2 regions of the Spirosoma rhododendri genome follow, and region 1 is predicted to be linked to the other one. Evidence: riboswitches for the same ligand, from Rfam matches in the RefSeq annotation. Region 1 holds a riboswitch; the other holds the start of a gene.
What was found. A riboswitch is a leader RNA that binds a small molecule or an ion and turns the genes downstream of it on or off. The one in region 1 is predicted to bind cobalamin.
Positions count from the first base shown of each region.

Region 1 (5,874 bases):
GAGGTTTTGTTTGTACGTGAACAGAAAGGCTTCGTCCCGTGCTACGCTGATTCGGCGCGTCTGCCGTTCCGATACCGACGTAGTTGCTGGTGCCACCACCGGTGCAGCGGTCTGCGTGACGGTCAGCAGCCGGTCGAGGTCGACGGTTTTGGGTAGTTCGTCGGCGATGGCCTGAATGATCTGTTCGTAATCCGTTTCGGACGACAGGTGCAGCCCCAGATGCCGCGAGGGAATGGCAAAGCGCGGGTTGTTGGGCAAATAGCCCAGCGGTTCTACACCCACATCGGCGCAGGCGTCGGCCAGAAACCGGTAGTGCGATTCAGACCCAACGTTGTTGAAAATAGCCCCGACCAACCGGATACCCGCGTAAAAATTCTTGAATCCGTAGAGCAGCGGGGCCACCGAATACGCCATCGCCTTCGCGTTGACAACCAGCACGACGGGTATGTCCAGTAACTCCGCCACGGCCGCGCTACTGCCCTGCATCCGATCCGACCCGTCGAATAACCCCATCACCCCCTCCGTAATCGCGACGTCAGTCTCCTGCACGTATCGCCCATACGAAGCCCGTACGTGCTCCGGCGACGCCATGAATAAATCGAGATTGATGCTGGGCGGCAGTCCGTTGGGCGGCACTCCGTTGGGTCGACCGGCCGCCGTGCTGTGGTGCTGCGTGTCGATGTAGTCGGGGCCGCACTTGAACGGCTGCACCTGCAATCCCCGGTTTGCCAGCGCCCGCAACAGCCCCAGCGTGAGGGTCGTCTTGCCGGAACCGCTGGACGGTGCCGCGACAAGGAACTGAGAAAAGCGTTCAGCCATGCGTAACGTGGGTTGAGTCGTGAGCAGACCAACGGCCGAACCGGTATTTCTGTGCGCTGGCAGTATGGAGAAGAGGGGGTTGGTAGGCAGGCCTATACTGCCGTTCTTGCTGATACCATACCGGTAAGTCAGCACGCACCAAACCCGACCTAGCTTCAAACCGCGGAAGCGTTGTCGTCTCGAAACAGGCAGGTCTCCTGACTTGAACCATCGCTGCCGTCCTTCCCGAATCGACGGGTTAGTGGACGCTTGTGAGCAGCGACTTGATGCGTTCGTACAGTTGCGCGACAGTTCGGGCTTATCCCGATTCCCTTTTCACCACCTATAGGGTGGCACCTGTTTCGGTTGGAAGAAATGACGTCGAAACGTTAATCGATACCAAAGGTAACGCGAAAAGCCCCTACTTTTGCAGCTGTTAGCTGGTGCCCTTCCGTTGCGGAGGGCTTAAAAGGGAATCCGTCGCCCCGCCGATGCGGAGTTAATCGGAGCAGTTCCCGCTGCTGTATAGTTCACAAATCAGGCATTGACAATACGCCACTGTTCCGGACGGAATGGGAAGGCGTCGGTGCTGAACGAGCCAGAAGACCTGCCGCGAACATCATAACCGGGTTGCTTTCGGGACCAAAAGCGGCAGGAAAGTCAACGGATGCGCCGATGCGGCAGCGTCCGGGCTTTTTTCGTGCGCACTTCCCAACGGTCAGCCCCAATCCGTTGCGCACATGGTCAATCCGTTACTCCTCGATTCGTTACTGCTGGGGGTTCAGCACTCCTTCGAACCCGATCACATGGCTGCCGTGTCGGTACTGGCGTCGGAGAAAGAAAAATCAGGCCGTCGGCATCTATGGCGGGTCATCTGGCGGTCGTCGCATTGGGCGCTGGGGCATTCGTTCACGCTCATTCTGTTTGCCTGCTTCATTCTGTTACTCAAATCGGCCCTGTCTCTCAACATCGCCGAGCAGGTTGAACTGGCGGTTGGGCCGCTGATGATCTGGCTGGGCGTCGTCGCGATCCGGCGCAATTACGTACAGACCCACGAACGCGCCCATCCGCACAATCCACCGGCCACGACGTTCAGCCGGTCGTTCTGGGTTGGGATGGTGCATGGATTGGCCGGGACAGGTGGAGCCTGCACCGTCGCGCTGACCCTGGCTGCCCGCGACGCAGCAACCGCCGTCTGGATTATCATCCTGCAAAGCGCGGGGATCATCGTCGCCATGACGCTGTACGGTTGCCTGCTGGCTTTTTCACTGACAAAAGTGGTCGACCGCTGGCGCACGGCGGTGCGGGTTATCAACTACGCCGTCGGTATTTTCTCCATCGGCATCGGGCTTCTCACGCTGTGGGAAGTGGCCCAATCGTATCGGTAGGCCCGTTTTACTTCTCTTTCTGTCATCCCGACGACAGGAGGGATCTTCGGTAGCAGACGACTCTCCTACTCTTACCCGGAGATTCCTCCTGTCGTCGGGATGACAAAAACCGAACGGATTCAACAGCAATCATCTATCAATTAAATACAACCTACGTGACGAATTTTTTCCGTCGATGCGACCGTTTGGGTGCGCCTGTTTCTTCATCATCGGCTATATCGGTTCGCGTCGGCTCGACGCTGGTAACCCTGTCGTTGCTGACCGTGTCAGCCTATGGCCAAACGCCCGATTCACTCCGCAATCGTGACCTCACGGAGGTCGTTGTAACGGCGACCCGCTCCGATAGTCGGCGCGAGCTGGTGCCGCAGCAAATCAACGTACTAACCCGCCACGACATCGCCCAGACGCAGGCGTTCGACGTGACCGATCTGGTCAAGAAGCTGGCGGCTGTCAACGTCATTCAGTATCCCAGCTTGTCGTCGGGCGTGGGTATTCGGGGGTTCCGGCCGCAGTTTTCGGGGCTAAACCAACGTACGCTGCTGCTCATCGACGGCCGTCCGGCGGGGGCAACCAACCTCTCGACTATCGGCCTGAACAACGTCGAGCGGGTGGAAGTGCTGAAAGGTCCTGCGTCGGCGCTGTACGGATCGCAGGCGATGGGGGGTGTTATCAACGTCATTACCCGGCGGTCGCGCGGGCCGATTCGCGGAAACGCCTTTGCCGAATACGGGTCGTTTCAGACTTATCAGGCGGGCGGCAACGTCGGTGGCAACCTGACCAGACGACTCGATTTCGACCTGTCGGCCAGCTATTTCAAACGGGCGCAGGACTATAAACTGGGCAGCGGCAATTTCTTCCGGGACAAACTGAACGGCGATCAGGCGGTAAAGAATTATACCAACAAGCCATCGGAAACGGTGGACGACCGTAAAGACGACGGCCTGACCCGCCCCAACACAAAGCTGTCCTATTACTCGGGTTCGCTACGGCTGGGGTATCAGCTAGGTGCCAACTGGCGCGTCGATGTGCGGGGGAGAAGTTCATCGCGAAAGACGTCGAATCGCCGGGTGACATTACGTACGGTACCACGCAGTCGAGCCTGAAAGATGCCGATCGGCAGGCGGCTGAAGTTGCGCTGAGCGGCCAACTGGGGGCGCACAAACCGGTGTTGCGTGTGTTTGCATCGGGCGAAAATAGCTTTTTCAAAACGACCAACGTATCTGGCAAACCTGTTACACCTTATCAGTCGTCGACGACCGAAAACCGCTGGCAGGGGATTCAACTGAAAGACAACTGGCAGATCGGTCGGCACTCGCTGACCATTGGCTATGACTATCTGGATGCCAGTACGAGCAGCCGCGCCTGGACCGACGCGACCACCGAACGGGCACCAACCTCGCCCAACTACGCGATCCGTTCGTCGGCGTTCTACGCGCAGGGGCAACTGCGATTCAGCAACGATCGGCTGATTCTGCAACCGGGCATACGCTACGACAACATTACGTTCGACGTGAAGGAAACCCCGCTGCTGACGACTTACAAAGGCGGTAAATCGACCACGCCGTTCGTTAGCCCCAGCCTGGGCGCGGTGGTTCGCGTAGCACCTGATCTGCGATTGACGGGTACCGTGGGTCGCGCGTTCGTAACGCCCGATGCGTTCAACGTAGCGGGCTATTCGGAAGTGCGTACCTCGGCGGGGCGCATCACGATCACGACCGGTAACCCGGATATTCGCAACGAAAATAGCGTCAGCTACGACGCCGGGCTGCACTACAGCCGCCCCACGAGCGGGTTCAGCGCGGGCGTAACCTACTTCCACACGACCGTAAACGACCGGATTGCGCGCATTATCACGCAGGTAAACGAGCGGCAGACCAACGGCGATGTTATCGTGGCGCGGGCTACTTACGTCAACGCGGCCGATTCGCAGATCAGCGGGATCGAGTCGGAAGCGGGATATGATTTTGGCGCACTGGCAGCTTATCGGTATTCGCTGAAATTGTTCGCCAACGCCACCAACATGATTCGGTACAGCGAAACCGTGGTTGGTACCGACGGAGCCGTGACGGAACGCGACATCATGAACGTCGCGAAAGCCAACGTCAATGCCGGACTGGATTACGATTCGTTTAAGGGTTTCCGGGCGCGGCTGCTGGGCCGGTACGTCGGTCACCGCAAAGACACGGATTTCACCGACGCAGCCAACCCCGAAATCGAATACCCGGTCTATCTGGTGCTTGACGCCAGCGCGTCGTATACGCTGGCGCGGCAGCATACGCTGAGCCTGCAAGTGACGAACCTGACCGACGAAAACTACTACGAAAAGCGGGGCTACAACCTGCCCGGACGCTCGTTCTTCGTCCGGTATAACTTCGCGTTCTAGCCGCACTAACGCCACTAAACACCAAAGCCGCTATTGGACAGACCAATAGCGGCTTTGGCGTTTATCTGCCTGGTGGCCAAGCTATACGTCCCGGTGGTTAACGCTGCGAACCGGTTTTTTTCGTGGCTGGTCGTTTGGGGGCCGGTTCGTTGGTTGTGGAGCGGGCACCACGGGTTGGCTGGCTGGTAGCACCCGATGCTGGTGTGCCCATGTCGGGCGAAGACCGGGTCTGGTTGGTAGCACTTACCGACGGTGGCGCTGGCGCTGGTCGTGGATCTTTCCGGGTCGTCGTCTTTTGCTTGTTCTGGCGATCAGACCGTGTGCTACCCGATACATTGGCCTGGGCATAGCTGCTGGTGCCGATGGCTACTGTCAGGAGAGCCGCTATTAATAAGGTGCGAGTCATGCTTGTGCGGGGTTATTTTAAGTTGAGTACTATGTTCTGGTGTCAACGGTCTGTTTTTTAGCAGGGTTAACCGCTTTTTGAAATCGTGAGGGAATGGTCCGGTCGTGATATGCAGAAAGTGAGGTTGTATTGGTGTAGTATGGTGACAAATAACGTATTATGCTGGGTAATCAATCCGTGCAAAGCGTTTCACTTGGTCAGCCGAACCTATCAACTGGTACCGGGTTTATCTCCTACCAGCGTATATAACATACTGGATGTGGCGAATTGTGCCGCAGCTAACAAATGGACAGATGAGTGCCATCAAATACGCCCTTCAGCAACCTGAATCTATCGCCTACTGCACCGGTGCCAACAACTATTGCTGGATTCATTTTCGGTCCGGGGAGAAAGAGTTAGTATCCAAACCGATTAGTTACCTTGAGCGCAAACTGACGGCCTTCGTCCGGGTGCATAAAACGGTTCTGCTTAATCCAAGCTTTGTTGACCAGCTGGTGCCGCCCGCCACCCGGAAAAAGACGGGTCAGGTTCGGATCGATACGGGCGAAGCGTTTCCGGTCAGTCGGCGTCGCTGGGCACAGGTTGTTCTGACGCTGACGGGACAGGAAACACCGTCGTCTCCGGCGAACGATATCACAGTCGGGTCGGGTCAGGCTGTGGCAACCGTAAAACCGGCTGACGTTAATTCACTCGGCCGGACAATTGTGGTTGTGACGGAGCAGCCTCAAACCGCCTGGATGCTGGAAACGATCGTGGGCGACCACGCTTTCGATTACCAGTGTTACAGCGACACCACCAGCGATTCACTGGCAGACTTCTTAACGCAGCAGCCCGGTCTGGACCACCCCGCCCTGATGCTGATCGATGCCCGGACGGCTATTGATAAACGCCTGGGTATT
Region 1 is NZ_CP051677.1:3,707,622-3,713,495, forward strand. It holds gene HH216_RS15435 (cobyrinate a,c-diamide synthase) at 1-819, opposite strand, end outside; cobalamin riboswitch at 990-1,174, opposite strand; cobalamin riboswitch at 1,222-1,427, shown strand; gene HH216_RS15440 (hypothetical protein) at 1,539-2,186, shown strand; gene HH216_RS15445 (TonB-dependent receptor plug domain-containing protein) at 2,342-3,289, shown strand; gene HH216_RS15450 (TonB-dependent receptor) at 3,361-4,569, shown strand; gene HH216_RS15455 (hypothetical protein) at 4,667-4,975, opposite strand; gene HH216_RS15460 (LytTR family transcriptional regulator DNA-binding domain-containing protein) at 5,269-5,874, shown strand, end outside.

Region 2 (5,874 bases), 1.2 Mb from region 1:
GTTGGGACATGAAATTGGGTTTGCGGTTTGTAGTTCGTGGTTTGTAGTTGCGATGCCCCGCCGGGACTGGCGCAACCACAAACCACGAACTACAAACTAGATAACTATTGATTCCCGCGCGGTTTGCGCGGCCTGCACCATGTTGCGCAGGGCTTCGGTGGTTTCGGGCCAATGGCGGGTTTTCAGGCCGCAGTCGGGGTTGACCCACAGGTTGCGGGCGGGCAGCACGTCGCCCGCTTTTTGCAGCAGGTCGATCATTTCGGCCGTCGTCGGGACGCGGGGACTATGAATGTCGTACACGCCCGGCCCGATCTCGTTGGGGTAGTTGAAGCGGGCGAAAGCATCGAGCAGTTCCATCTGCGAACGCGACGTTTCAATCGTAATCACGTCGGCGTCGAGGTCGGCGATGGACTGGATGATGTCGTTGAATTCGGCGTAGCACATGTGCGTGTGAATCTGCGTCCGGTCCTGTACGCCCGAGGCCGATACGCGGAACGCCCGCACCGCCCAGTCGAGGTAAGCCGCCCAGTTTTCCCGACGCAGGGGCAGGCCTTCCCGCAGGGCCGGTTCATCAATCTGAATCACCTGAATACCTGCTTTTTCCAGGTCGACCACCTCATCGCGCACCGCCAGCGCGATTTGCAGGCAGGTGTCGCGCCGGGGCTGATCGTCGCGCACGAATGACCATTGCAGGATCGTGACGGGGCCGGTGAGCATTCCTTTTACCGGCTTCGGCGTCAGCGACTGCGCGTACTGTGCCCAGCGCACCGTCATGGGTTCGGGGCGGTGTACATCGCCGTAAATGATCGGTGGTTTCACGCAACGGGACCCGTAGCTCTGTACCCAGCCGTTTTCGCTGAACGCAAAACCGTCGAGCAGTTCACCGAAATATTCGACCATGTCGTTGCGCTCGAATTCGCCGTGAACAAGTACGTCAAGGCCAATTTCTTCCTGCCAGCGAATAGCCTGTTCAGTTTCCTGCCGGATAAAATCGTCGTACTGCGCCAGCGTCTTCTCGCCTTTCTTCCACTTCGCCCGGTTGGCCCGCACGGCGTCCGTCTGCGGAAACGAACCGATTGTCGTCGTCGGGAACAGGGGCAATTGCAGATGCGCGTGCTGCTCCGCCTGCCGGTCTACGAACGACGCATTACGCTGTGCATCCTGCTCCGTCAGTTGGCGCACCCTGTTCTGCACCGCCGGTCGATTAATCAGCGCTGACTCTTTCCGGGCGGTGATGGCCTGCTGGTTTGCCGCCAGAACCGCATTCGCTGACGCATTGGCGGGGTCGTTGAACAGCGTCGTGAGCGTGGCCAGTTCGTCCAGTTTTTGCCGGGCGAAGGCCAGCCATTGCTTGATTTCGGGCGTCAGGCCCTGCTCGGCCGTTTCGTTAGCCAAATCGCAGGGAACGTGCAGCAGCGAACACGATGGTGCCAGCATAACCCGCTCACTACCAATAGCATTGACAACCCGCTGGATCGTCTGTCGCGACTTTTCCAGATCATTGATCCAGATATTCCGCCCGTTGATGACGCCTATTGAAAGCTGCGTCGACTTGCTGGCAAAATCAGTTTGGAGGATGTCGTCCAGTTGGCTTGGGCAGCGGACCAGATCGAGGTGCAGCGCGTCGACGGGCAGTTGCAGGGCCAGGTTCAGGTTGTCGCCGTAGCAGTCGAAATACGACGCCAGCAGGATGTTCAGGTCGGGGAATTGTCCGCGTAGCCGGGCGTAGGTTTTGGCGAACACCGCGCGTTGGGCATCGGTCAGGTCGAGCGACAGACCCGGTTCATCCAGTTGAATCCAAGTGGCACCCTGCGTTTGAAGGCGACTCAGTATCTGTTCGTAGACGGGCAGCAGCCGGTCGATCAGGTCCAGCCGGTCAAAGTCGACGTCTTTCTCTTTGCCCAGCAACAGATACGTCACGGGGCCAATCAGCACCGGTTTCGGCACCACGCCAAGCGTCTGCCGGGCTTCATCGAACTGGGTGAAGATGCGTTCCGACAGCAACGTAAACGACTGGTCTTTCGAGAATTCCGGAACGATGTAGTGGTAGTTTGTGTCGAACCACTTGGTCATCTCCATCGCTTTCAGGTCGAGGCCGTTCTGCTGATAACCCCGCGCCATGGCGAAGTACAGCGTCAGGTGGTCATCGTCCGGTTCGGCACTGTCGAGCAGCGGCTGGAAACGGGGTGGAATGGCCCCTACCGTCAGCGACAGGTCGAGCACCTGATCGTAGAACGAGAAGTCGTTGCAGGGAACGAGCGCGATGCCCGCCTGCTGTTGGGTCAGCCAGTTATCGGTGCGGATTTGCCGCCCGACGTCCTCTAGCTGCTGACACGTGATTTTGTTGGCCCAGAACTGTTCGCAGGCCCGTTTGAGTTCGCGGTGGCTACCAATTCGTGGATAGCCGAGATTGTGTGCGATCATAAAAATGGTTTGAAAAATGGTTGATCGCGTTCGATGCCGAACTCCATACGCCTACCCAACTCCAAACTCTATCGATACGACACACCACACCCGGCCCCGGTGATGGAGCGGAAAAATGAAACGGGAAAAAGTGGTCAATACGTGATAGAACCCAGGGCCGTGTGGGCGTAATCAGCAAGGCTAAGGGCAAGTCTCCTGGCTTGTGACGGTATTTGCCGTCCTTCTCATCCCCTGGTAACGGGGACAATGGACATCGAGGGCAAACCCTTTTCTGATGGTCACTGACAGTAGCAACGTCTGCTCGTGAATTTCACACGATTCCTTTTTAATCTCCTGAACCTCTCAGGAAAACCAATAGCCTGTTTGACGGAAAACAAAGAACGTTGGGGCAAAGCTAGTCGCATTGGCCGGACAATCACAACGATGACGCACCCGGCCCACCGTAAGCAGACTGGCCGCGCAGGTCATAGCCCGGTGTTGCCGCCTGACCCTCAAACGCTTATCCGACCAGATTTTTTCTGGCAAAACCGTCGGTCGACGAGATTTGCTGCCCCACTCGCTGATGACCGGACTAGGCAGGCCACTGCGTATCGATACCCTGCGAACGAATCAGTTGCTGAAAGTCGGCCAACAGGTTTTGCTTTTCGCGCACGGCACGGGGTGGCACCTTTCTATCGATGGCAAACGAAATCAACGCCCCAACCGCTTCGCCGATGCTCCACTCGACGGGGTGCAGTCGGTAACAGCCGTTGGTGATGTGTGTCGTACCGATATTTTTACAGGCGGGCAGCAGATTTTCCATTCGTTGCGGCAGTAAAGCCCCCAACGGTATCTGAAACGGCAACGACCCAAAGTCGATGTAGTTGTTGCCGCTGGTACTGGGGTGCAGGTCGATATGGTAGTAGCCGATACCAACACTGTCGGCGAAGGGCGCGGCTTTATTCCCGGTTTTCTGCCCCGTAATCAGCGCCCGGTTATCGGCTCCAACGTATTCTTCCAATACGCGGAAGACGGGTTTGATGCGCCGGGCTTCCCGGATGTACGGGTATTTGGCCAGCCCATCGGTGGTACCCATCACGTCGGGGCGGAGTCGAAGGCCGGGCCAGCCTTGCCCACCATCGGGGCGCGGCACTTTGGTTTGCAGCCAGTACAGTAACGACAGACTCAGCTGCTTTGCCCGGTCGACGTGTCGGGCGAATTCTTTCTCCGACGCACCAATTAGATTCCCCAGCGCGTAGTCGTTTTGTGGCCAGTTGACACTGCTGATGTCGCCCTTATAGAACCCCGACTCGAAATTCGCCCGACTGATGATGCGCCGGTAATTCCAGAGGTTTAGCGCATCGCCAGTTTTGGCACCCTCGGGCTGAAAGCCCAGCGTTTTGGGGTCCAGTGTTTTCGGGTTCGAGTACGACAGCGACAGCAGTTTTCCCGACCAGGCTGGTTTCAGCACGGGCGTGTGGTTACGCCAGAAATCGTACTCACGCGGCTTATCGATGATGTGATTTTCACCAGGAACATAGTCCATCGCGAAGCACATCGTGAACGCCTGCACATTTTTGGGGTCGGCCTGTTCGGGGGCGTGGAGTTCGCGGGTATCGGCACGGGATTCAGCCCCGGTCACAAACTCGGTTTTGGTCATCGGCAGCAGATCGCCGAGTTCGGTAGCGTCGACGAAGTACGGGGCCGTCAGCACAAGTTCGCGCCCGGTTTGGCGATTTCGGGCGGTTAAGGCACGCACCCGGTCGCCCTGCACGTCGGCCCCGCTGATTTTGTGGTCGAGCAACAGCGTCAGCTTACCCGCACTCAGATACGGAGCCAGCAGCTGTTGCAATACGATCAGCGATACACGCGGTTCGTGGCTGAGTCGCGACACGGCACCGTCACCCGGATTCAGGTACGGTTGCGCACGGGCCGTTTCGGTCAGCGGGTAATACTGCCGATAGAAGTCGCGGACGGCGTTCCGGTACTGTCGATACAGGCGGGTAGCCCCGTGAGTTTCAATCCACTGGTGTTCGTCGGGCGGAACGCCCTGCTGCGTCAGTTGCCCGCCAATCCAGTCTGTTTCTTCGGTCATCACAACCGTTTTCCCGGTACGCAGGGCACTCAGCGCAGCCGCGCAACCACCCACACCTCCGCCCGCAATAACCACGTCTGCCGTATAACCAGTGGCCGTAGCACGGCGCGTTGTGTCATGCTTTGTGGCAGAAAACGCGGGCAGAGAGGTTGTCAGGGCTGTTCCGCCAACGGCAGACAGTTGACTAATAAACGAACGTCGATTCATGCGAAAAACCGGAGCGCACCGGTCATGCGCCGTCTTATCCGGGAAAAGTGAGAGGGCAAACTAACAAAATTCGTAGGATGCACCTACACCGGCCAACTTATCTGGCTCTGCTTCCGCCGGACCTACTTCGCCAGTTTTACGGCCATCTCCGTCACCTGACGAATCCAGCGGGCAGGTTTCTTTTCGCCGGGCACCACCACCCGGTACGGCCCCATGCCATCGGCCAGCGGAGCCCCATCGACGCTGTCGGCCAGTAAAATCGTGCGCGTCGAAAAGTCGGGATCAAGCTCGGCGAGTGCAAATACGACTTCGTAGCCATCGGCAGCTTTCACGACGACGTATTTGGTCAGGTTCTTCCCTTTCAGCGCAGTCCCCGTACTGGCCCCGCCTGATTCAGCAGCGCAATCAGGGGGATGCCCGAGTAAGTATGTTCCTTACCGTCGCGGTCAGTGGTGGTGACGGCAGTGTGCGACATGGCCTTGATGTCGGCTGGTTTCAGGGTCAGCGGTTTGGTAAGTTCGCCCGAAATCGTGATCGTCTGGGCAAATGAAATCGTCGTCAGCAGCAGCGCGACAACAGTAAACAGAAGTTGAATTTTTGCCCGTGAGCCATTCATAGAAAAGGCCGTTATATTTTCACAAATATAACGGCCGATCGTTGTCTTTTACTGTCGGATGGCACGATTGATATATGTAGAGACGCGACCCTTCGCGTCTCAGCCCCCGGATGGTTTTTGCACCGGATGGCGTTGTTGCTGACGCATCCGGGCTGACGCGTGCTGAGACGCGAAGGATCGCGTCTCTACACAACTGGATGGCACTACCTACTCCCAGCCCAGTGTGATCTAGGCTGGCGCAAAAAAAGAGACGCAACGTCCGGGTCACCGGTGCGATTGCGTCTCTACAAAATCTACTGCCAAATCTGGTCGGCCTTACTTCATCGTCCAGTGGAAACCGTCGTTCTCGATCAGCTTCATGGCCGCTTCGGGGCCCCAGGTACCGGGCTCGTAGTTCGGAAAATCGGTTGGCTTCGTGTTGTCCCAGTTTTCAATGATTGGCGTTACCACCTTCCAGGCCGCTTCGACCTGATCGGCCCGCATGAACAGCGTCGCGTCGCCAGTCATGGCGTCGAGCAGCAGCGTTTCGTAGGCTTCCGGCTCCTGCCCTTCA
Region 2 is NZ_CP051677.1:4,947,090-4,952,963, forward strand. It holds gene HH216_RS20580 (acyl-CoA thioesterase) at 1-10, opposite strand, end outside; gene metE (5-methyltetrahydropteroyltriglutamate--homocysteine S-methyltransferase) at 97-2,424, opposite strand; cobalamin riboswitch at 2,593-2,795, opposite strand; gene HH216_RS20590 (FAD-dependent oxidoreductase) at 2,996-4,705, opposite strand; gene HH216_RS26255 (hypothetical protein) at 4,828-5,037, opposite strand; gene HH216_RS26260 (molybdopterin-binding protein) at 5,067-5,321, opposite strand; gene zwf (glucose-6-phosphate dehydrogenase) at 5,637-5,874, opposite strand, start outside.
Region 2: linked by a shared signal. The riboswitch ahead of metE (5-methyltetrahydropteroyltriglutamate--homocysteine S-methyltransferase) and the one ahead of HH216_RS15440 (hypothetical protein) in region 1 are both predicted to bind cobalamin.